2 regions of the Stenotrophomonas sp. NPDC077420 genome follow, and region 1 is predicted to be linked to the other one. Evidence: predicted binding sites of a transcription regulator. Region 1 holds the regulator's gene; the other holds the start of a gene.
What was found. Region 1 encodes FliA, which starts transcription of late flagellar genes. Its sites were predicted from a motif close to TAAAGTTTNNCNNNCNNNGGCCGATAA; they were not measured.
Positions count from the first base shown of each region.

Region 2: a site for FliA is predicted at 4,746-4,772, ahead of ACIGII_RS11410 (HDOD domain-containing protein). Genes of this name have one in related genera too.

Region 1 is NZ_JBITVZ010000003.1:88,640-100,615, reverse strand. Features, by position in the region: gene ACIGII_RS04115 (AAA family ATPase) at 1-1,846, shown strand, start outside; gene ACIGII_RS04110 (MinD/ParA family protein) at 1,833-2,720, shown strand; gene ACIGII_RS04105 (RNA polymerase sigma factor FliA) at 2,717-3,463, shown strand; gene cheY (chemotaxis response regulator CheY) at 3,480-3,872, shown strand; gene ACIGII_RS04095 (protein phosphatase CheZ) at 3,872-4,486, shown strand; gene ACIGII_RS04090 (chemotaxis protein CheA) at 4,491-6,317, shown strand; gene ACIGII_RS04085 (flagellar motor protein) at 6,397-7,137, shown strand; gene motD (flagellar motor protein MotD) at 7,139-8,137, shown strand; gene ACIGII_RS04075 (ParA family protein) at 8,142-8,924, shown strand; gene ACIGII_RS04070 (chemotaxis protein CheW) at 8,921-9,982, shown strand; gene ACIGII_RS04065 (lipid asymmetry maintenance protein MlaB) at 10,193-10,501, shown strand; gene ACIGII_RS04060 (response regulator) at 10,498-10,863, shown strand; gene ACIGII_RS04055 (chemotaxis protein CheA) at 10,912-11,976, shown strand, end outside.
Region 2 is NZ_JBITVZ010000010.1:41,170-53,145, reverse strand. Features, by position in the region: gene ACIGII_RS11435 (YgjP-like metallopeptidase domain-containing protein) at 1-39, shown strand, start outside; gene ACIGII_RS11430 (AzlD domain-containing protein) at 43-354, opposite strand; gene ACIGII_RS11425 (AzlC family ABC transporter permease) at 351-1,070, opposite strand; gene ACIGII_RS11420 (rRNA pseudouridine synthase) at 1,175-1,885, shown strand; gene ACIGII_RS11415 (phospholipase D family protein) at 1,941-3,521, shown strand; gene ACIGII_RS11410 (HDOD domain-containing protein) at 3,555-4,646, opposite strand; gene ACIGII_RS11405 (Glu/Leu/Phe/Val dehydrogenase dimerization domain-containing protein) at 4,946-6,043, shown strand; gene ACIGII_RS11400 (S8 family serine peptidase) at 6,126-8,966, opposite strand; gene ACIGII_RS11395 (thiolase family protein) at 9,146-10,321, shown strand; gene ACIGII_RS11390 (hypothetical protein) at 10,446-10,787, shown strand; gene ACIGII_RS11385 (hypothetical protein) at 11,175-11,579, shown strand; gene ACIGII_RS11380 (isovaleryl-CoA dehydrogenase) at 11,623-11,976, opposite strand, start outside.

The DNA of each region.
Region 1 (11,976 bases):
TGCGGTGATCCTGTCCAATCGCCGGATCGAGGAAGGCGTGGAGATCGTAGCGGCGGCGAACTATGACGAAGGCGCGGTGCAGCGTGCACTGGAAGCGGCACGCAAGGACGTTGCCCCGGCGCCGCCGGCGCCGCGCCCGCGCAACGCAGCCGATGCGGTGATCGCCGCGGTCACCCGCCGCAAGGCGCCGATGACCGCACCGGAACCGGTGGCGGCCACCACCTCGGCCGTGGCCGCTCTGGCCCGTGCGGCGGTGGGTGCCACCGGCCGCACCCTGGATACCGCCAACGAAATCGTGCCGCCGCGCGGCAGCGCCGGTTTCGCGGCAACCCTGGCCCGGGCCGCCGTGCCGCCGACCCGTGCCGACACGCTCCCGGAGCAGATCTTCGCCCCGTTCAACGTGGAACAGGCCGCCGCCCACGAGGCAGCCCCGGTTGCTGCCCGGCCCATGATCGAAGACGCACCGTCTCCGGTCCGCGCCACCCCCGCCGCCCCGGTCAACCGCGCCCGCTTCATCATCGACCCGCCGCTGGACGAGGCCCCGCTGTTCGACATGCACCCTCCGGCCGGCCGCAGCCTGCCGCCGCAGCTGCCGCAGATGCCGTCGCAGCAGATGCAGCGCGCCCCACTGGATGTGCCGCTGGCTCCACTCTGGGAAACCGTGCCGGTAGTGCCGGCGCCGATGACTCCCGCCCTGGCCATCGACGACTCGGCCGTGTTCGCGCCCCCCGCCCCGCTTGCGGAGGCCGAGGCTGCACCGCCCGCCGCGGTCACCGTCGCGCCTGCTGCCCCGATCGTGGCAGCGGCCACGCTGCCCCCGATGCAGGCCGCCAACGAACCGACCGCGGTTGCAGACGCCGCGGAGGGGGAGACGCCGGCCGCAGCGGTGCCCGCACCGCCGGTGGTCGCCGCACCGGCGGCCCTGACCCTGGTCCGCGATGATGAAGAGCTGCGCCAGCTGCGTCACGAAGTGGCCGGCATGCGCCAGGTCATCGAACGCGAAATGAACCGTTTCACCGACGAGCGCCTGCGTGGCTCGGCGGTCCGTGCCGCCGCGCTGGACCTGATGGACGAGTATGGCTTCGACGCCGGCATCTGCCGCGACGTGGCCCTGCAGATCCCGCTGGACACCGAAGCCCACCGTGGCCGCGGCCTGATGCTGGGCCTGCTGTCCCGGAAACTGCCGATCGCCCCGGTCGACCCGCTCGAGGCCGGTGGCGTGATCGCCCTGGTCGGCCCCACCGGTGCCGGCAAGACCACCACGATCGCCAAACTGGCGTCGCGCTTTGCCGAAGCCCATGCCGCCCGCGACGTTGCCCTGGTCACCACCGACACCGCCCGGATCGGCGCCCGCGAACAGCTGTACGGCTTCGGCCGCCAGCTTGGCATCGCGGTGCACGAAGCCAGCAGTGGCAGCGACCTGGCGCAGCTGCTGGAGCGCCTGAAGGACTACAAGCTGGTGCTGATCGACACCGCCGGGCTGGGCCCGCGCGACCGTGCCCTGGCCGCCCAGCTGCAGTGGCTGCGTGCGGCCGGGCAGATCCGCACCCTGCTGGTGCTGCCGGCCAACACCAGCTTCAGCGACATGGATGAGGTGGTCCGCCGCTTCAGCGCCGCCAACCCGCAGGGCGTGGTGCTGAGCAAGCTGGACGAGACCGGCCGCTTCGGCACCGCGCTGTCGGTGGCGGTCGACCACCGCCTGCCGATCACCTGGGTGACCGACGGCCAGGACGTTCCCGAAGACCTGCACCGGGCCAGTGCGGCCAATCTTGTACTTCGCCTTGAAGATTTGCGCCGCGCGGCCGATATGCCCTGCAACCCGGAGTTGAACCATGCCGTCGCGTGAGTATGAAAACCTGACCAGGACCTTCCCGCTGTCGGCCACCCGCAGCCAGCCGCTCGGCCCGGTCCGCACCATCGCCGTGACCGGCGGCAAGGGCGGCGTGGGCAAGACCAACGTCTCGGCCAACCTGGCCGTGGCGCTGGCTGGCATGGGCAAGCGCACCCTGCTGCTGGACGCCGACCTGGGCCTGGCCAACATCGATGTGATCCTGGGCCTGCAGCCCAAGCTGACCCTGGCCGACCTGGTCGCCGGGCGCTGCACCCTGGACGAAGTGATCCTGGAAGGCCCCAACGGCGTGCTGGTGGTGCCGGCCGCGTCCGGCCGCCGCCACATGGCCGAACTGCAGCCGGCCGAACACGTCGGCCTGGTCAACGTGTTCTCCGAACTGGAGCGCGACCTGGACTTCATGGTGGTGGACACCGCCGCCGGCATCACCGACGGCGTGCTGACCTTCTGCCAGGCCGCGCAGGACACCGTGGTGGTGGTCTGCGACGAACCGGCCTCGATCACCGACGCCTACGCGTTGATCAAGGTGCTCTCGCGCGAGCGCGGCGTGGACCGCATCCAGGTGGTGGCCAACATGGTCCGCGACCCCAACGAAGGCCGTGTGCTGTACGAGAAGCTCAGCCGGGTCTGCGAGAAATTCCTCGCCGACGTGTCGCTGAACTACCTCGGCTGCGTACCGCAGGACGACTGGCTGCGCCTGTCGGTGCAGCGCCAGCAGCCGGTGGTGAAGGCCTACCCGTCCAGCCCGGCCGCCCAGGCGATCGCCGAGATCGCCCGCCGCACCGCGCGCTGGCAGGCCCCGACCGAGCCACGCGGCGGGGTCGAGTTCTTCCTGGAACGCATCCTCAAGCAGCGCGGGGTGGCCGCATGAAAGGCGCCGCACAATACAAGGAGGTGCAGCGCGCCGCCGCCAACGAGTGCATCGCCCAGCACTCGGACCTGGTCCGGCGCATTGCCCACCACCTGGCCGCGCGCCTGCCGGCCAGTGTCGAAGTCGATGACCTGATCCAGGCCGGCATGATGGGCCTGATCGAGGCCTCGCGCAGCTACGACGCCGACCAGGGCGCCTCGTTCGAGACCTACGCCTCGATCCGCATCCGCGGTTCGATGATCGACGAGATCCGCCGGGGCGACTGGGTGCCGCGCTCGGTGCACCGCCGTGCCCGCGATGCCGCCTCCACCATCCGCCGCCTGGAACAGACCACCGGCCGCGCCGCCAGCGCCACCGAGGTGGCCGCGGCGATGGACATGCCGCTGCCGGACTACCTGCGCCTGATGGAAGACGCCGCGCGCGGCCAGGTGCTGAGCCTGGAATCGCGCATCGAAGACCAGGGCGAACTGGACACCGTGGCCCAGGGCGGCCCGACCCCGCAGCAGGTGCTGGAACGCGGCGAGTTCGGCCGCGAACTGGGCCATGCGATCGGCCTGCTGCCCGAGCGCGAACAGCTGGTGCTGTCGCTGTACTACGAGCAGGAACTGAACCTGAAAGAGATCGGCGCGGTGCTCGGGGTCAGCGAGTCGCGCGTCTGCCAGATCCATGGCCAGGCCGTACTGCGCCTGCGTGGGCGATTGAAGATCTTCGAGGCGGCCGACGCCGGCCTCGAGAACAACTGATACCGAGGAAAGTGCTTTGAACAAGAACATGCGTATCCTGATCGTCGACGATTTCTCGACCATGCGTCGTATCGTCAAGAACCTGCTGGGCGATCTGGGCTTCACCAATACGGCCGAAGCCGAGGACGGGCATGCCGCGCTGGCCCTGCTGCAGAGCCAGCCGTTCGATTTCGTGGTCACCGACTGGAACATGCCGGTGATGACCGGCATCGACCTGCTCAAGGCGATCCGCGCCGACGCCAAGCTCAAGACCCTGCCGGTCCTGATGGTCACCGCCGAAGCCAAGCGCGAACAGATCATCGAAGCGGCCCAGTCGGGCGTCAACGGCTACATCATCAAGCCGTTCACCGCCCAGACCCTGGAAGAAAAGCTCGGCAAGATCTTCGAACGGCTGGCGGCGAGCGCCTGATGGAAACCCTTCGCGACAAATCGGCGCTGGTGCAGCGCCTGCAGGACGCCCTTGCCGCGCTGGAAGGCGGCGACGAAGCCGGTTGGCGTCGGGAAATCGACGCGCTTGCCGCGCTGCGCACCCAGCCGATGATGGCCGGGCTGAACCGTCTTGCCCGCGAACTGGGCCAGGCCCTGGGCGAACTGCCCACCCTGCCCAGCGAAGCCGGCGAGCTGGATGATGCCTGCGCGCGCCTGGACCACGTGGTGGCGATGACCGAACAGGCCACCCACCGCACCCTGGACCTGGCCGAAGAATGCCGGGCGCTGACCGAGCAGCTGCGCGCCAACGGGCTGAGCCCGGACCAGGACCAGCAGCTGGACCGCATCCGCCACAACCTGACCGAGATCGCGCTCACCCAGAGCTACCAGGATCTCACCGGGCAGATCATCCGCCGCGTGGTCGGCATCGTCCGCCGCGTGCACGAAGGCTTCGGCGCGCTTGGCCTGCCGCCGCCCGAGACAGCCGCGGGCAAGCGTGACAACGGCCTGGCAGGCCCGGCCGTGACCGGGCTGGACCGCCACCAGGTGTCGCAGGTGGACGCCGACGACCTGCTTTCCGATTTGGGGCTTTGAAACCATGAGTGCTGTTCCAGACGACATTGCCGCCGACTTCATCCTCGAGGCCCAGGAGATCCTGGATCGCCTCGGCGAACAGCTGGTGTCGCTGGAGCAGTCGCCCCAGGACAGCGACCAGCTCAACGCGGTCTTCCGCGGCTTCCACACCCTCAAGGGCGGTGCCGGCTTCCTCGGCATCCAGGCCATGGTGGAGCTGTGCCACGCCGCCGAGGAAACCCTCGGCATGGCCCGTTCCGGCCAGGCCGTGCTGCAGGCGCACCACTTCGACGCCGCGCAGCAGTCGCTGGACTACCTGCAGTCGATGCTGGACTCGGTCGCGGCCGGTACCGAGCCAGGCTATGCGCCACCGGCGCTGATCGCCCAGTTCGACGTCAACGGCCCGGCCGTGCCGGCGCCGGCAACGGCCGCCGCGCCGGCCCATGCGGACCTGATCACCGACGACGAGTTCGAAGCGCTGCTGGACACGCTGCACGGTGGCGCCGCGCCGACCGCCGTGACCGCCACGAAAAAGGCCGATGACGGGCTGATCGGGGAAGACGAATTCGAAGCACTGCTCGACCAGCTGCATGGCGGCGCGGCGCCCGGTGCCCATGCGGTGACCGCACCGGCACCCGCCCCGGTCGCGCCGGCGCGCGCGGTGGCTGCCCCCGCAGCGGCCAAGCCCGCCGCCAGCAAGCCGGTGGCTGAAGCCGAACACACCGTGCGCGTGGACACCAAGCGCCTGGACGCCATCGTCAACCTGATCGGCGAACTGGTGCTGTCGCGCAACCGGCTCAAGACCCTGCGCGCACGCCTGCATGACGAAGAACTGGACCGTGCCGTGTCGACCCTGGACATCGCCACCGCGCGCCTGCAGTCGGCGGTGATGCGTACGCGCATGCAGCCGGTCGGCAAGGTGTTCTCGCGCTTCCCCAAGGTGGCCCGCGACGTGGCCCGCAACCTGAAAAAGGAAGTGGAGCTGGAACTGGTCGGCGCGGAAACCGAACTGGACCGCAACCTGGTCGAAGCACTGGCTGACCCGCTGGTGCACCTGGTGCGCAACGCGATCGACCACGGCATCGAAATGCCGGACCTGCGCGAAGCGCAGGGAAAGACCCGCAGCGGCAACGTACGCCTGTCGGCGCAGCAGGAAGGCGACTACGTCAGCATTGAAGTGCAGGACGACGGTGCCGGCATCGACCCGGAACGGCTGCGCGCCAAGGCGCGTGAAAAGGGCCTGATCGACCCCGAAGCCGCCGCCCGGCTGAGCAGCGAGGAGTGCCTGCACCTGGTGTTCCTGCCCGGTTTTTCGACCAAGCAGGAAGTCACCGACATTTCCGGCCGCGGCGTCGGCATGGACGTGGTGCAGTCGCGCATCCGCGAGCTGAGCGGACAGATCCAGATCCAGTCCGAGCTGGGCCGGGGCAGCCGTTTCCTGATCCGGGTGCCGCTGACCCTGGCGATCCTGCCGACCCTGCTGGTGCAGGCCGGCGAAGACATCTACGCGCTGCCGCTGGCACGCGTGATGGAAGTGCTGCACGCACCGAACACCTCGCTGGGCTGGTTCGACGGCCGCGCCGTGCTGGACCGCCGCTCGCACACCCTGCCGCTGGTCGACCTGCGCCATTGGCTGGACGTGGAACCGGCCGCCTCCTCGCTGCTCACCATCGTGGTGCTGCAGGCCGGCGAGGCGCGCTTCGGGCTGGTGGTGGACCAGGTCCGCGGTCGCGAGGAAGTGGTGATCAAACCGCTGCCCAAGGCCCTGCGCGGCCTGCGCGGCTATGCCGGCGCCACCCTGATCGGCGACGGCCGCATGTCGCTGATCCTCGACGTGGATGGTCTGCGCTGAGTAGAGCCACGCCCTGCGTGGCTGAACCACCGACCCACCCCCACCTCAAGACCCCTTCACGCGCGCCGATAACGGAACAATGGACAGACTCAGCCTCATCGGACTTTTCCTCGCCCTGGCCTCGCTGGTCGGCGGCAGCATCCTCAAGGGTGCCGGGCTGGCGTCGCTGTGGTCCCCGGCCGCGTTCGTCATCGTCATCGTCGGCACGTTGGCCGCGATCCTGCTGCACACCTCCCCGGCGGTGTTCAAACATGCCTTCAGGATCGTGCGCTGGATCGTGCGTCCGCCCAGCAGCGACCGCGCCGAGCTGATCCGCCAGATCGTGGAATGGAGCAACATCGCCCGCCGCCAGGGCCTGCTGGGCCTGGAAACGCAGGTCGATGCCCAGGACGATCCGTTCCTGCGCAAGGGCCTGCAGCTGCTGGTCGACGGCGTGGAACCGGAAACCATCCGGCACATGCTGGAAATCGAACTGAGCAGCCAGGAAAGCAAGGACCTGGCCGCGTCCAAGGTGTTCGAAGGCATGGGCATCTATGCACCCACCCTGGGCATCATCGGCGCGGTGCTGGGCCTGATCGCGGTAATGAAGAACCTGGCCGATCCCAGCAAGCTCGGCCACGGCATCGCCGCCGCGTTCACCGCCACCATCTATGGCATCGCCTCGGCCAACCTGCTGTTCCTGCCGGTGTCGGCCAAGCTCAAGAGCGTGATCCATCACAACAGCCGCGACCGCGAGATGATCATCGAAGGCCTGATCTCGATCGCGCAGGGCGAGAATCCGCGCAACATCGAAACCAACCTGTCCGGGTTCCTGCACTGACATGGCCCGCCGGAAAGCCCACGAAGAGCATGCCAACCACGAGGCCTGGGCGATCCCCTACGCCGACCTGATGACGCTGCTGCTTGCCTTCTTCGTGGTGATGTACGCCATTTCCTCGCTCAACGAAGGCAAGTACCGGGTCATGGCCGACGCACTGACCACCGCCTTCGGCGGCGCGCCGCGCACCATCAACCCGGTGCAGGTCGGCAACCAGCAGGTGCAGGGCGGCGGCTGGGACAGCCCGTCGGTCATCAAGGCCGGCAATCGGGTCGGGCCCTCGGCGCCGTCGCCCAGCAACGACCCCACCCTGCTGCCGGCCATGGCCTCGCAGATGCGCATGCCGGTGTCGGTGCACAACCAGGAACAGCTGCAGCGCGCCGAACGCCAGCTCAACGGCATCGCCGACCGCCTCACCGCCACCCTGGCACCGCTGATCGATCGCGGCATGATCAGCGTGCGCCGCACCGAGCTGTGGATCGAAGTGGAAATCAACAGCGACATCCTGTTCGCCACCGGCTCGGCCACCCTGGACCTGCAGGCCAGGAGCACCCTGGCCTCGCTGGCCCAGGTGCTGCACGACGCCCCCAACGGGGTGCGCGTGGAAGGCCACACCGACGACGTGCCGATCGCCACCGCGCAGTTCCCGTCGAACTGGGAACTGTCGGCCGCGCGCGCTGCCAGCGTGGTGCACCTGTTCGCCGACCAGGGCGTGCAGCCGGCACGACTGGCGATGGTCGGCTATGGCCAGTTCCGCCCACGCGAGGACAATGCCAGCGCCCAGGGCCGCAACCGCAATCGCCGGGTCATGGTGATCATCCTGGCCGACACCGCGCAGGGCGCGGATCCGTTGGGCCCGCAGCTCACCGCCGAAACCAGCGCCGCACCGGCGCCGGCGCCGGCCGCACCTGCCCCTGTTTCCCCCCTCGCCCCGGTGCAGCTGCCACCGGTGCCGGCCGGCAGCCGTGTTGGCGCCGCCGTCCCCCCTGCAATGAAGGAGTGAACCGATGCGTATCTGGGCAATCGCCAACCAGAAAGGCGGCGTGGGCAAGACCACCACGACCCTCGCGCTGGGCCGCGGCCTGGCCACGCTGGGCCACCGCGTCCTGCTGATCGACCTGGACCCGCATTCGTCGCTGACCCGCGCGTTCAACGTTCCGCTGGACCCGCCGCCGGCCGGCGTGCTGGAACTGTTCGGCACCCCGCCGGCGGAGCTGGGCGCGCTTGCCCACCGCAGCGCCGTGCCGGGCCTGGATTACATCTGCGCGCAGGCGGCGCTGGCCACGCTGGAGCGGCGCAGCGCCAACCAGCCCGGACTCGGCCTGGCGCTGCAGAACGCCATGGCCCGTCACCAGGGCCAGCATGACTACATCCTGCTCGACTGTGCGCCGACCCTGGGCCTGCTGATGATCAACGCGCTGGCCGCGGCCGACCGCCTGATCATCCCGACCCAGGCCGAGCCGCTGGCGCTGCACGGGCTGGACGGCATGGTCCGCACCGGAGAGATGGTCGAGCGTTCGCGCCGTCGCCCGCTGCCGATGTCGATCCTGCCGACCCTGTTCGACCGTCGCACCCGCGCCGGCAACGAAACGCTCAAACTGATGCAGGACCGCCATGGCCAGCGGGTCTGGGAAGACGCGATTCCGGTCGACACCCGCATCTGCAATGCCGCCAGCCTGACCGTTCCACTGACCTCGGATGACTATCCGGGCCGGGGTCTGCTGGCCTACCGCCGCGCGCTGGAGTGGATCCTGGCTGACGATGCCCAACAGATGGAGCGCGCGGCATGAGCAGCACCGGCGTACTGGACGACTATCTGGTGGAACTGCTGGGCGACGCCGTGCCGGAGGCGCCGGTCGTGGCCGCCCGTGCCGACGAGGACGACGGCACCGGTGTTGCCGACGCCATCCGGGCCGAGTTTGCCGCCGCCCCGGCACCCCCCGGTTTCGACACCCCCACCTCACCGGGTGCACCGGACCACCTGGCGCTGCTGGATGAGCTGCTCAACGATCCTGCATTGGGTCCGGTGGCCACGCCGTCTGCGGCCGCCGCGTTTGACACCCCCACCTCGCCGGGTGCGCCCGCCAACCTGGCACTGCTTGACGAACTCCTCAACGACCCCGCCCTGGGCCCGGTCGACGACGCCCCGCGCCCGAGCTGGGACGACCTTCCCGCCGAGCAGCTGCTCGCCAGCGCGCCTGTCGCGGCCAGCCCGGCCGCCGCCGTGGCCGCCGAGCCGGTCCGCGTCGCCGCACCGGTGACCGCCCCGGCTGCCGCGCCAGCGCCGGTGGTGCCCACGCCGGTTGCGCGCAGCGCCCCGGCGCCGACGACGCCGGCACCGTCCGGCCGCCCCAGCAGCTGGCAGGAACTGCAGGCCCAGGCCCGCAACCCCGCGTCCAGCCCGCGCAGCGACCGCCGCGCCAGCGAGCGCGCCTCGCGCTGGCTGCGCCTGCGCTGCGGCGCCCAGGCCTATGCACTGGAGCTGCTGAAGGTGCAGGAAGTGGTGCTGCCGGTGCCGCTGCTGCCGCTGCGCGGCACCGCCTCGGCGATGCTGGGCATCATGAACCTTCGCGGCCAGGTGGTCCCGGTGATGGACCTGGGCATCCACCTGGGCACCGGTCCGGCCCAGGACGACGCCAACACGCGCATCGTGGTGCTGGAAGAGAACGGCGAAACCATGGGCCTGCGCGTGTCGGCCGTGGAGGACGTGGCCAACCTGACCGATTCGCAGATCGAACCGCCCGACACCGCCCGCATCTGCCAGATCTCCAACGACCTGTTCCGCGGCGTGGCGCGGGTCACGGCGCAGCCGATGATCCTGCTGGATGCCACGCAGCTGTTGAATTAGGAATGTCGCCGGCCGTGCGTGGGACACGCATGGCGTGTCGCTACGCAAGGCTGAGCGCAGCTGTGTCCGGCATCGCGTGCATGGCCGGAAATGCATAGCGACACGCCATGCGTGTCCCACGCGGCGCGAAGCGATCCCGGAACAACCCCGCCCTAAAGGTTTCGGAACTTGCGCCGTTATTGACCTAGGAACCGTTTGTCCGGAGCAACGATGAGCACTGTGGCCCTGGGTGATGATCTCGGTATCGAGACCAGCACCGAGCTCAAAACACGCCTGGCCCCCTTGGTGGACCAGGGCGGCGACCTGACGCTGGACGCCAGCCAGGTCGGCCGTATCCATACCGCGTCGGTGCAGGTCCTGTGTGCTTTCGTCGAGGCCCGCCGCCAGGCCGGCCACCCGACCGCATTCGACGGCTGCACCGCCACCTTCCGCGACGCCGCGCGACTGCTCGGCGTCACCCAGGCCCTGGGCCTGGATGCAACCCATGACAACCTGAAATCTGTGGAGAACGCGGCATGAGCGCACGTATCTTGGTGGTGGACGATTCGGCGTCGATGCGCCAGATGGTTTCCTTCGCCCTCACTTCGGCTGGCTTTTCCGTCGAGGAAGCCGAAGACGGCGCGGTCGCGCTGGGCCGCGCCAAGGGCCAGCGCTTCAACGCGGTGGTCACCGACGTCAACATGCCGAACATGGACGGCATCTCGCTGATCCGCGAGCTGCGCCAACTGCCGGACTACAAGTTCACCCCGATGCTGATGCTGACCACCGAGTCGGCCGCCGACAAGAAGTCCGAAGGCAAGGCCGCCGGCGCCACCGGCTGGCTGGTCAAGCCGTTCAACCCGGAACAGCTGGTCGCCACCGTCCAGAAAGTCCTGGGCTGATCCTGCCCCGCCCCCCCCTTCCCCTTTGGTAACCGGACCCGAACTGCCATGAGCATGGACCTGCAACGCTTCCACGCCACCTTCTTCGAGGAAAGCCGCGAGGGCCTGGACGCCATGGAAGCCGGCTTGCTGGCACTGGAATCGGGCCAGCAGGATCCGGAAATCATCAACTCGGTGTTCCGCGCCGCGCACTCGATCAAGGGCGGCGCCGGCACGTTCGGCTTCGACGCCATCGCCGGCCTGACCCATGTGCTGGAAACGCTGCTGGATGAGCTGCGTGCCGGCAAGCGCGCCCTGGAAGCGGCCGCGGTGGATGCGATGCTGTCCTCGGTGGACGTGCTGCGCGCGCTGCTGCGCGAAGCCGAACACGGCCAGCCGGCCGACCCGCAGGCGGTGTCCGCGATCAAGGCGCGCCTGGAAGCGGTGCTGTCCGGCCAGGCCGCTGCCACTGCGGCACCGGCCGCCGCCAAGGTCGACGACACCCCCGAAGCGTGGCAGATCGGCTTCGTGCCGGCGCCGTCGCTGTTCATGAGCGGCAACGACCCGCTGCGCATCATCCGCGAACTCGAACACCTGGGTTCGCTGCAGGTCGCCGCACGCCTGGAGCGGCTGCCCGGCTTCGACCAGCTCGATCCGCTCGAAGCGCACCTGGCCTGGGACCTGGGCCTGGTCGGCAAGGTGCCGCGCAGCAAGATCGAAGACACCTTCGCCTGGGTCGTGGACGACTGCGAACTGGACATCCGTCCGGCCGCGCCGCCCAGCCTGGCCACCAGCGCGCCGGTGGCAGCGCCTGCCGCGGTGGTCGCGCCGGTCGCCGCCGCGCCCGCGCCCGCCAGCGCCCCGGCTGCCCAGGAAGCGGAATCCTCCATCCGCGTGGCCGTGGAAAAGGTCGACGCGCTGATCAACCTGGTCGGCGAACTGGTCATCACCCAGGCCATGCTCAAGCAGGTCTCCAACGCCCTGGACCCGGTCCACGCCGAACAGCTGTTCGCCGGCCTGGACCTGCTCGAGCGCAACACCCGAGACCTGCAGGAAGCGGTGATCGGCGTGCGCATGCTGCCAGTGGACGCGGTGTTCCGCCGCTTCCCGCGCCTGGTCCGCGACCTCTCCTCG
Region 2 (11,976 bases), on a different contig from region 1:
CGCCTGTACCTGACCCACCTGGAACGCGGCAACGGCTGACGCCTACCCGACCCCGGCCCAGCGCAGCAGTGCCGCCGCTGCCGCGCCCAGCACCACCACCAGAAGGAACGGCAGCCGCAGCAGCAGTGCCAGCGCTGCCACGGCCAGCGCACCCAGCCGCGCATCCAGCGCGACCGCCGCGCCATCGGCCACCGCATTCATTGCCGTCAGCGACGCCAGCAGGCCAATGGTGAGGGTGCCGGCAACCCGTGTCATGCGCGGCGATTCCAGCCAGCGCGCCGGCACCCGCCAGCCGGCCAGTTTGATCGCATAGGCCGCCGCGCAGGCCACCAACAGCCACCCCCACAGGCTCATGCGCGCTCCTGCGTCGAACGTGGCTCGACATCCGGCTCGAGCCCCTCGTCACGTGGCCCCGGCACCAGCGCGCCCCAGAGCGCGGCCACGGCGGCGGCCAACAGGATCGGAATGCCGGGCGGTACCCACGGCAGCGCCAGCACCGTAACCAGCGCGGCCACGATCGCGATGGCCACTGCATCGCGCTGGCGCAGGCGCGGCCACAACAGCGCCAGGAATGCCGCCACCGCGGCCCCGTCCAGTCCCCAGCGGCGCGGGTCGCCAAGCGCATCGCCGGCCAGCGCGCCCACTGCGGTGAACACATTCCACAGCACGAACACGCCGATACCGGCGGCCCAGAACCCCCGCCGCTGTTCCAGCGCCACGACCTGGCTGGACGCGGTCGCCGCCGATTCATCGATGGTGACCTGCGCGCCCAGCCAGCGCCGCCAGCCGCGCAGTCCCAGCATCCGGTTCATCTGCATGCCGTACACCGCATTGCGCACGCCCAGCAGCGTGGCGGCGGTGAACGCCGCCGACCCGGCGCCGCCGCCGGCGATGACGCCAATGAAGGCGAACTGCGAGCCGCCGGTGAACATCAACAGGCTCAGCGCCTGCGCCTGCCACGGGCTGAGCCCGGCAGCCACTGCCAGGGCACCGAAGGAAATGCCATACAGGCCAGTCGCCACGGCAATCGAGAGGCCGACTTTCACGGCAGGGGATGCGCGCCAGTTCATCATCGGATCATGCCAGCACCGACGCGCCAGCGCAGCGCGCACGGCGCGGCCGGCGCCAAGCCAGTACACTCCCCGCCCGCGTCCTGCCTTCTGTTGCCCCCCTGATGACCGACCCGATCCGACTCGACAAACGCCTGACCCAGCTGATCGGCTGCTCCCGGGGCGACGCCCAGCGCTACATCGAGGGCGGCTGGGTCACCGTCGATGGCGTGGTGGTGGAGCAGCCGCAGGCGATGGTGACCGACGAAGCCGTGGTGCTGCGCGAGAACGCCGAAGCGACCCGCGCCGAGACGGTGAGCATGCTGCTGTACAAACCCGCCGGCGTCCCCGCCGCCGAGCTGTGCGCGATGGTCACCCCGGACAGCCGCAGTGAACTGGACGCCACCGGCGTGGCCCTGCTGCAGCGGCATTTCCACGCCCTGCAGCTGGCGATGCCGCTGGCCGCCGAAGACAGCGGCCTGGTGGTGGTCAGCCAGGACGGTCGCGTGCTCTCGCACCTGAAGGACCGCGGCGCCACGCTGGAGCAGGAATACCTGGTGGAAGTGAGCGGCGAACTGGTGCCGTACGGCATGAAGCGTCTCGCCCACGGCCTGAGCTTCCGCAGCTGGCCACTGCCGCCGTGCAAGGTCAGCTGGCAGAACGAAACCCGGCTGCGCTTCGCGATCAAGCCGGTCGCCCCCGGCCAGCTGCGCGACATGTGCCGCCAGGTGGGGCTGGACGTGGTCAGCGTGCGTCGCCTGCGCATCGGCCGGGTGGCGCTGGGCAAGCTCGCCCCGGGCCAGTGGCGCTACCTGGCGCCCGACGAACGCTTCTGATCCGCGCGCCGGCCGTGCACTCGCAGTGTACGGGCAGGCCGCTTACGATCATGCGATGACCGAAAAGAAGCCGTTGTGGCGCCGGTTGCTGCGCGGCATCTGCGTAGTGCTGGCGATCCTGATCCTGCTGGTGCTCAGCGGCCTGCTGCTGGGCGACCACCTCACCCCCAAGGCGATGGGCCCCCACAGCACGGTGCTGCCGCTGCAGCCGGCGCAGGGCCCGATCGACCGCGAGGTGGCGCGGCTGCAGGCCGAGCATCCCGGTCGCTCCGGGGTGGCGTTCCTGGCCGAAGGCCTGGATGCGTATGCCGCGCGCGCGGTGGTCACCCGCCACGCGGCGCGCAGCCTGGACCTGCAGTACTACATGTGGAAGGACGACCTGATCGGCCACCTGATGGCCCGCGAGCTGTACCAGGCCGCCGAACGCGGCGTGCGCGTGCGCCTGCTGCTGGACGACATGAACGCGCTGGACAAGGATGCGCTGATGATGGCGCTGGACGAACACCCCAACATCGAGATCCGCCTGTACAACCCGTTCCGCAACCGCGACGGGCTGTGGCGGCTGGTGGAGATGGTGCAGCGCTTCTTCAGCGTCAACCACCGCATGCACAACAAGCAGTGGATCGCCGACGGGCGGGTCGCCATCGTGGGCGGGCGCAACATCGGCGAAGAGTATTTCAGCGCGCGCAGCGATGTGAACTTCCGCGACCTGGACCTGCTGGTGGCGGGCACGGCCGTGCGCCAGGCCAACGCCATCTTCGACGACTACTGGAACAGCGATGCGGCGGTGCCAATCGCCGCCCTGGCCTTCCATACTCCCGCCGAACTGCGCCTGCTGCTGCTGGAATCGGACAACGAAGCCAAGCTGGCGGCAGCGCAGCCGTTCCTGCAACGGGTGCAGCGCGCGGCGTCGGCGCAGTCCTACTACCGCAATGCCGTGGACCTGCATTGGTCGGCGCAGGTGGAGATCCTGTCCGACCCGCCGATGAAGCATCGCCGCGACGACCCGGGAAACTGGCTGGTCACCCGCCTGGTGCGTGAGATCGAGGCCACCCGGCACAAGGCGTTGCTGATATCGCCCTACTTCGTGCCCGGCGACGCCGGAGCGCGTGGACTCGGCGAGCTGGTGCGGCGCGGTGCCTCGGTCGGGGTGGTGACCAACTCGCTCGCGGCCAATGACGTGGCTGCGGTGCACAGCGGCTACATGCACTACCGCCTGCCGCTGCTACAGGATGGCGTGCACCTGTACGAACTGAAGTCACGCGGGCATGCCGGCGGTGGCAGCGGGCCGTTCGGCAGCAGCGGCGCCAGCCTGCACACCAAGGCGTTCATGCTCGACGACCGCCGCGGTTTCGTCGGCTCGTTCAACCTCGACCCGCGCTCGGCCTACCTCAATACCGAGATGGGCGTGATGTTCGAGGACCCGGCGCTGGCCGCGCAGCTGCGCGGGGAATACCTGCGCCTGGCTGGCCCTGACCTGAGTTACTGGGTCACCCGCACGCCCGGGAACCAGGTGCGCTGGCTGGATCGCGCCGCGCAGCCGCCGCGGATGCTGGACCACGAACCGGACACCTCATGGCGTCAGCGCGCCATCGCCCGCGCGATCGGCTGGCTGCCGCTGGAGTCGCAGCTGTAGCGGCCACCATGTCAGCGGCAGCCACGCAGGGCGCTACGCCTCGGTGGCGTCCTCTTCGGCATCCAATGTCTCCACGCCGCGCCCGTGCAGGCGCCGCCAGATCCATTGCAGGGCGTGCGCCGGGGTTCCCGGCAGCTGCTCCAGCAGCGCCATCGCCTGGGCCTGGCTGATCCGGCCATGGCGGCACAGCAGACTGGCCGAGGCCGCAGCGCGGGCGAACTGCAGGCTGGCCGCCAGCCCGGCGCCGCTGGGCTCGGGATCGCGCAGCAATGCCTCGTGCACCGACGGCGGCAGCTCCCAGGCGGCAGCGATGCGACTGGCGACCGGCAGGCTCCAGCTGTCCAGCAGTCCGGTGGCCAACGCCTGCGACGGCACCGCGCCCTGCTGCCAGGCCGCATCCAGCAATTGCCGCATGACCAGGGCCGCGCCCAGGCCCTGGGTCAGTCCCATCCATTGCGCGGCAAAGCCATCCTCGTGGGTGACCAGCCGCGCATGGTCGGCCGCGGCCCGCGAGGCCAGCAATGCGTGTTCCCACACCACCGTGCCAAACTGCGGAAAGGCGTCGCTGTGGAGCTGCATCACCGGCTGGACCAGCACCGCGCTGATGATCTGGCGGATGCCGTCGGTGCCGACCAGGGTCACCGCGCGCTGCAGGCTGTCCACCGGCTTGGCCTGCAGGCGGTACACCGGGCTGTTGGCGATACGCAGCAGGTTGCCGGTCAGCACCGCGTCCTGGCCGATGATGGCCGCCATGCTGCGCGCCGACGCATCGTTGTCGTTCACGGTCTGGATCAGCTGGGGCAGCAACTGCGGCCGGCGCGGCAGATGCCGGGCCGACCAGTCCTGGGCGTCCAGCGCCGCCGCCACGGCCGCCTGCAGCGCGACATCCTGCGCGCGGGTAGCACGCTCGACACCCCCACCAGGCGCCAGCGCCAGCGCATGCAGGCCTGCCTGCAGGATCGCCCCGGTATCGCCCTCGGTGGGGCCTGCCGTCGGCGCGGCCGGGCGCGCGCCCGGCTCGACCCGGGCCCGGACCACGGGTGCCGCGGCCGGGCGCCGGTACAGGCCCCAACCAACGCCGGCCGCCACCAGCAGCCCGGCGGCCCCGACCAGGAGGCCGGTCATCGGCACGGTCCCGTCACGGCGCGGCTGTTCACGCGCATTGTTGCCACTGCACCCACGTCGTTCCGTCCTGGCTTGCCGGTACCGCGCACCGTTGCCACGGCATCGGCCGCGCGCCCGGCAACTTTAGCGCCGACCTGCAATGGTCACCGCCTGCAGACAACGCCGTCCGACGGAATGCACTAGAATGGCGCCGCGCGACCGTCCCGGCCAACCCGTGACGTCGCCTTTTTTGTTTTACACCCAACCATTTCCTGCCGCGTTCGCCGGCGTTTGCCGACGTTCGCAGCATCGGAGTCACCATGTTATTTGAAACCCTCGAAACGACCGGTCACGAACAGGTGGTGTTCTGCCACAGCCGCGATGCCGGTCTGAGGGCGATCATCGCCATCCACAACACCACCCTGGGCCCGGCGCTGGGCGGCGTGCGCATGCGCCCGTACGCCAGCACCGACGAGGCCCTGGCGGACGCGCTGCGGCTCAGCCGCACCATGACCTACAAGAACGCGCTGGCCGGGTTGAACGTGGGCGGCGGCAAGGCGGTGATCATCGGCGATCCGCGCAGGGACAAGACCGAAGTGCTGTTCCGCGCGTTCGGTCGCTACGTGGATTCGCTGGGCGGCCGCTACATCACCGCCGAAGACGTGGGCACCGACGTCAATGACATGGAAAGCATCTACCTCGAAAGCGAGTACGTGACCGGCGTGCACCAGGTGCATGGTGGCTCCGGCGACCCGGCGCCATTCACCGCCTACGGTGCGCTGCAGGCGCTGATGGCGGCCATGCAGCACAAGCTGGGCCACGAGGAAGTGGGCAAGGTCAGCATCGCGGTCCAGGGCCTGGGCCACATCGGCATGGAACTGGTGAAGCTGCTGCGCGATCGCGGCGCCAAGCTGTTCGTCACCGACCTGGACAGCGCGCTGGTCGAACGTGCGGTGACCGAGTACGGCGCCGAGGCGGTGAAGCCGGACGATATCTACGACGTCAACGCCGATGTGTTCGCGCCCTGCGCGCTGGAAGGGGCGATCAATCCGCAGACCCTGCCGCGCCTCAAGTGCAGGATCGTCTGCGGCACCGCCAACAACCAGCTGTCCAGCCCGGAGATCGGCGACGAACTGCACGCCCGGGGCATCCTGTATGCCCCGGATTACGCGGTCAATGCGGGCGGAGTGATGAATGTGTCGCTGGAAATCGACGGCTACAACCGCGAACGCGCGATGCGGCTGATCCGCAGCATCTACCACAACCTGGGGCGCATCTTCGCGCTGTCCCAGCAGGAAAACATCGCACCGCAACGCGCCGCCGACCGCATCGCCGAGACGCGCATCCAGTCGATCGGCAAGTTGAAGATGCCGCTGGGCCGGGCCCGGCCACGGCTGGGTACGCTGCGCGGCGGCTGAACCTGCCGGAGCTGAAAAAAAAGGGCGCGACCCTGTCGCGCCCTTTTTCCCTGCCGCGGCGGCGCCGGCCGCCGCGATGCGATCAGAACGCGGCCGAATAGCGCAGGGCTACCTGGCTCAGGTCGCCACGCGGGCCGAAACGCTGGTCGTAGCCGAACGACAGCTGCGAGTTACGGGTCAGCCAGGACTGTACGGACACGCCGAACAGACCGCCCGAGCGCGCCGGCTGCAACCCGGCAACCGGTGCCCAGGCATCGACGCCGACAAAGCTGGCATCGAATGCCAGGCCATCGCTGGACAGGGTCTGCTGCCATTCGGCGTAGCCGCGCAGCGACCAACCCTGCAGGCGCGTCTCGGCCCGCAGGCCGGCCAGTGCCTGGCTGCGGCTCGACGCGCGGCTGTCGGCACGCAGACCGAACCCGAAGCCGCCGTTCTCGCTGAAACCGTCGCTGCGCAGGTGCGCGTAGTCGGCGCCGAGGTACGGGGTCAACGACGCCCCAGCGCCGCCGAAGCGGTAACCCGACTCCACGCTGGCGGTACTGAAGTCGCCGCCGTAACGGGCATTGACACCATACTGCCCCGGCCCCAGCAACAGCTGGCGGTCGATCTCGCGGGTGAACTGGCCCGCGCCCAGCTGCGCCAGCGTGTAGGCCGCGCCGCTGTTCCAGCCGGCATACAGTTGCGCCTGCGACTGACGGTCACGACCGCTGTCGCCGCCCCACTCGCGACTGCTGTTGCTGCGGGTCTCACCGAAGGCAAAGCCCATCACGCCGTTGCTGCCCAGCGCCATGTCCTGGCCCATCATCCAGCCCTGGGTCTGGAAGCCGCTGCCGGCAAAGCTGCCCTGCCCGGCCTCACCCAGCGCACTCTGCCACGCGCCGCGAAGACGGGGCGCCGCCGATACCGTGTCGAATCGCGTCGACAGCGCGCGGCGATTCATGTCCAGGTTGTCGAAGGTCATGCCGTTGGCCAGGCTGTGCGCCTTGCCCGACAGGCTCTCCAGGCTGGCCTGCAGACCGGCAGCTCCCTGCACCCGCTGCAGCTCGCCGGCCGCGTCGGCGAAGCCTGGCGTCCCGATGCCGGTACCGGTGTCGAGGACGTCGAAGGCCTGTTCCACGCGCAGGGCCGATGCAGCCGAAATGGTCCCCAGACCGGCCGCTGCGGCCGCGCCGGTCACGCTCACGCGGTTGATGTTCAGCCCAGCGGTGTACTTGTCGTAGGAGAACGTCGCATCCAGCAGCACGATGTCGCCCAGCGCGGTGTAGCGGGCAAAGGCGCCATTCACGCCCTGGGCCGCGACGATCAGCTCCTGCCGGATGCCGGCCTGCGGCACGTAGCCTTCCACGACGCGGTCGATGACCACGTTGCCGCCGTTGAGCTGTGCCGTACCGCTCACCTTCAACGACTGCGCGCCCAGCGCGGTCGAGAACACGCCGGTGGCCTCCTGGGTGAAGTTGCCGTCGATGAGCGCGTTCACGCCCGCCTCGAACATGTACAACGTACCGCTGTTGACCAGGTTGCCGGAGACCCGGGTGCTTCCCGTACGGAACTGCAGGCCACCGGCCGGCAGCACCTGCACGCTGGACCCCAGCGATGCGCCGTCACGCAGCGAGAGCGCGCCCGAGCGGACGATGGTGCCGCCGGTATAGGAATTCTTGCCGGTCAGGATCAGCGTTCCGGCACCGGACTTGTCCAGCCCGCCGGCACCACTGATGTCGTTGCCCCACTCGGTCAGCGAATTTTCCCCGGGCACGTTGACCACCATGGTGCCCCAGTCGAACCGACCGGGGCCGTTGATGGCCTTGCCGACGTTGAGCAGGCCATGCCCGAACACCGCGTCCACGCCCGGCTCGCCGAGGTCGGTGGCGGTGCCCAGCAGGGTCTGCCGCACCATGTCGTTGGTGAAGTACGGGTAGCTCTGCCAGACCAGCGCGGCCGCACCGGAGACCAGCGGTGCCGCATACGAGGTGCCGCCGCCCCACAGGTAGCTGGGGGTGCCGCCGGTGCTCTTGGGGTCGACGAACACTGCTTCGCCGGGTGCGGCCAGGCAGTAGTTGGCCGCGATGCCACAGGCATTGGCGTAGCTGGACAGGGTGTCCGGCTTGGCGAAGTCCACGGCGGTCACCGCCAGCCAGCCGCGCTCCAGGTCGGCGGCCGGACGCGTGTTGTTCGGGCCGGGCTGGCTGGGCAGCGCCGCCATGTTGGAGGGATCGGCCTTCTTCTCATTACCCGTGGCGAACACCACCAGGCCATCGTTGGCGATGATGAACGGACGGTACTCCGCGGCGATGGACGCCGTGGCGGAGGCGTTGGTCCAGTACAGCCCGCCCCAGGAGTTGTTCATGATCTTCACGCCGTCGGCGATCAGATCCTGATGCACCGGCGCCAGCCCCAGCGCGCCATTGACCTGGTTGCCGTTGCCGGTGCCGTCGTCGGCCGGCGCCTTGTCGGCGATGATGCGGGCCGACACGATCTCCGCGCCGGGCGCCACGCCACCGGGCCAGTTGCCGAAGGCGCTGCCGGCCGCCAGCGACGCCACGCTGGTGCCGTGGCCGACGACGTCATCCACGGCGAGATTGTTGACCTTCGGATCGACGTAGGTATGGCTGGACACGACCCGACCGGCCAGGGTGAGATGCGCGCGGTTCACGCCGGAATCGACGATGCCGATACGCACGCCGCTGCCGGTCAACCCCTGGCGCTCCACGGCATTGATCAGGGTGAGATGCCCGTCGATCGACGGCTGCGTGGGCGTGACCGGCGGCGTCACCGGTGGCGTGACCGGTGGCGTCACCGGCGGCACCACCGGTGCAACCGGCATGTCCCCGCGGGTATTTCCGCCGCCACCCCCACCGCCACACGCGCTCAATGCCACGGCCAGCGCACCGGCCAGCACGTTCCTGCTGAAAACTGCCTGCTTCATCCCTGTTCCCCGAAATAAATGAAAACCACCCCCGGTTTCCGGCCCTTCCGGCCGACACCGGTGGTAAACCCTGACCCTCTATACTGGGTCACCCCCACGCAGTCTGCCGGGAAACGCGTCGCCATACCATGCCCTGCGTTTCCTTTTCGTAAATCGCTCACGCAACAAACGAGATTGCCATGTCCAACATTGTCATCGCCGCTGCCAAGCGGACCGCCATCGGTTCCTTCCTCGGCCAGTTCAACGGCGTGCCCACCCCTGCCCTGGGCGCCACCGCGATCGCGGCCGCGCTGGAACAGTCCGGCGTGCCGGCGGCGGATGTTACCGAAGTGATCATGGGCTGCGTGCTGCCGGCCAACCTGGGCCAGGCGCCGGCGCGCCAGGCCGCGGTCGCCGCCGGCATTCCCTACTCCACCGGCGCCACCACCCTCAACAAGGTCTGCGGCTCGGGCATGAAGGCGATCATGCTCGGGCACGACCTGATCAAGGCCGGCACCGCCAGCATCGTGGTGGCCGGCGGCATGGAATCGATGTCCAATGCGCCGCACCTGCTGCCCAACTCGCGGACCGGCAACCGCTTCGGCAATTTCCAGGCGGTGGACCACATGGCCCACGACGGCCTGGTCAATGCGTACGACGGCAAGGCCATGGGCGAATTCGCCGAATGTGCGGTGGACAAGTACCAGGTGACGCGCGAGGAGCAGGACGCCTACGCCATCGAATCGGTCCGCCGTGCGCAGGCCGCGCAGGCCGCCGGGGCCTTCGACGATGAGATCGTTGCGGTGAAGGTGGCCGGCCGCAAGGGCGAGGTCGAATACCGCCAGGACGAACAGCCCGGACGCTCGGATATCGCCAAGATCCCCACCCTGCGCCCGGCCTTCAGGAAAGACGGTACGGTCACCGCCGCAAGTTCGTCGAGCATCTCCGACGGTGCCGCCGCCGTGGTCCTGCTGGCCGAAGACGATGCCGCCGCGCGTGGGGTGCAGCCGCTGGCCCGGATCGTGGCACATGCCACCCATTCCCAAGAGCCGGAGTGGTTCACCACCGCGCCGATCGGGGCGATCCACAAGGTGCTTGCCAAGGCCGGCTGGCATCTGGACGAGGTGGACCTGTTCGAAATCAACGAGGCGTTCGCGGTGGTGGCGATGGCGCCCATCCGCGAGCTGGGCATCGCCCACGAGAAGGTCAACGTGAATGGCGGTGCCTGCGCACTGGGTCACCCGATCGGCGCTTCCGGTGCGCGCCTGGTGGTCACCTTGGTCAACGCGCTGCGCAAGCGTGATGCAAAGCGCGGAATTGCTACACTGTGCATTGGTGGCGGCGAAGCCACGGCCATCGCCATCGAATTGATTTGATTGGAATTAACACCCGTTTCGCAAAAATGAATGCGGGATCGCTTGACAGCCCATCGTGGCTTGTCATCATGTTGCCGGGCGCGCAATAGCGCGTTGCCTAATCTAACGACGAGGATTCACACTAATGAGCATCAACAAGCTGCTGATCGCAATGGCCCTGGGCCTGGCTCTGACCGCCTGCTCGAAGCAGGAACAGGCTGCTGACGCCGCTGCTTCGGCCAACGAAGCCGCTGCCGACGCCCAGGTCGCTGCCGACCAGGCCGCTGCTGCTGGCGCCCAGACCGCCGACGCTGCCCAGGCTGCCGCCGACACCGCCACCACCGCTGCTGACGCTTCGGCTGATGCCGCTGCCCAGGCTGGCGCTGCTGCCACCGACGCTGCTGCCGACGCCGCTGCCGACGCTGCCAAGGCCGGTGAAGCCACCGCCGAGCAGGCCAAGGACGCTGCTGAAGAAGCCAAGAAGTAATCACTTCTTTCTTCAGGCAAGTCTGAAAAAGCCGCTGGTTCGCCAGCGGCTTTTTCTTTGGGGAAGCGTACCGACCAACGGTCGGTACCTACCGGCTTCGCGCGTACCGACCAACGGTCGGTACCTACCGGCTTTGCGCGTACCGACCAACGGTCGGTACCTGCCGGCTTCGCGCGTACCGACCAACGGTCGGTACCTACCGGCTCCGCGCGTACCGACCAACGGTCGGTACCTACCGGTTCCGCGCGTACCGACCAACGGTCGGTACCTGCCGGCTTCGCGTGTACCGACCAACGGTGGGTACCGCCCGGCTTCGCGGGTGCCGACCGCGCCTTCACGGTCGGCTAAATAGGATCGGCTCTCCCTGGAACCCTGATGGAGAGCGCCATGAAGATTCGTTCGATCACCACGCCGCTGATGGCGGCTTCGCTGCTGCTGGCGCTGGCTGCATGCAAGGGCCCGGAAGCCGAGCAGGCCCGCGCCGACGCCGCGCAGGCGGCCGACAGCACCGGCGAGGCGGCGCGTGCAGCGGTTGACCAGGCCGCCGCCTCCACCCGCAACGCCGCAGACGAGGCCGCTGCCGCGTCCGAACGCGCTGCCGCCGATGTGCAGCCCGCACTGGATCGCGCTGCCGACGCCACCGCAGCGGCGGCGGCCGATGCCAAGGTCGCCGCGCGCGATGCCGCTGCCAATGCCAGCGACGCCACCGCCAATGCGGCGGAAAAGGTCGCCGACAAAGCCCGCGACGTGGCCGATGACGCCCGCCAGAACGCGGACGACGCCAAGCATTGAGGGAGGGCGTGATCGCCGCGCGCAGTTCCCACCGCGCGCGGCGTCATGGCAGCGCGCGCTGCATGATCGCCTGGCAGTCCACCGCGTCATCCAGCGTGCCGAACGCCATCCCGTGCCGTCCCCCCAGGCGTGACCTCACGAACGCCTCCGCCAGCGGGCTGCCGCTGCGCAACAGCACCGCCGCCTGCAGCAACAGCGCCAATCGTTCGGTTACCGTCCGCGCCTGCGCCTCGGCCGGCGCAGCGGCAAGCAGCGCGCGCAGCGACTGCAGCGCACCATCGTAGTCGGCATCGCGCCCGGCCACCGCCTCCAGTTCCGCCTCCAGCACCGGCAGCACCTGCGGCTCCCGCGCCAGCGCACGCAGCACATCCAGGCACTGGATGTTGCCGCTGCCTTC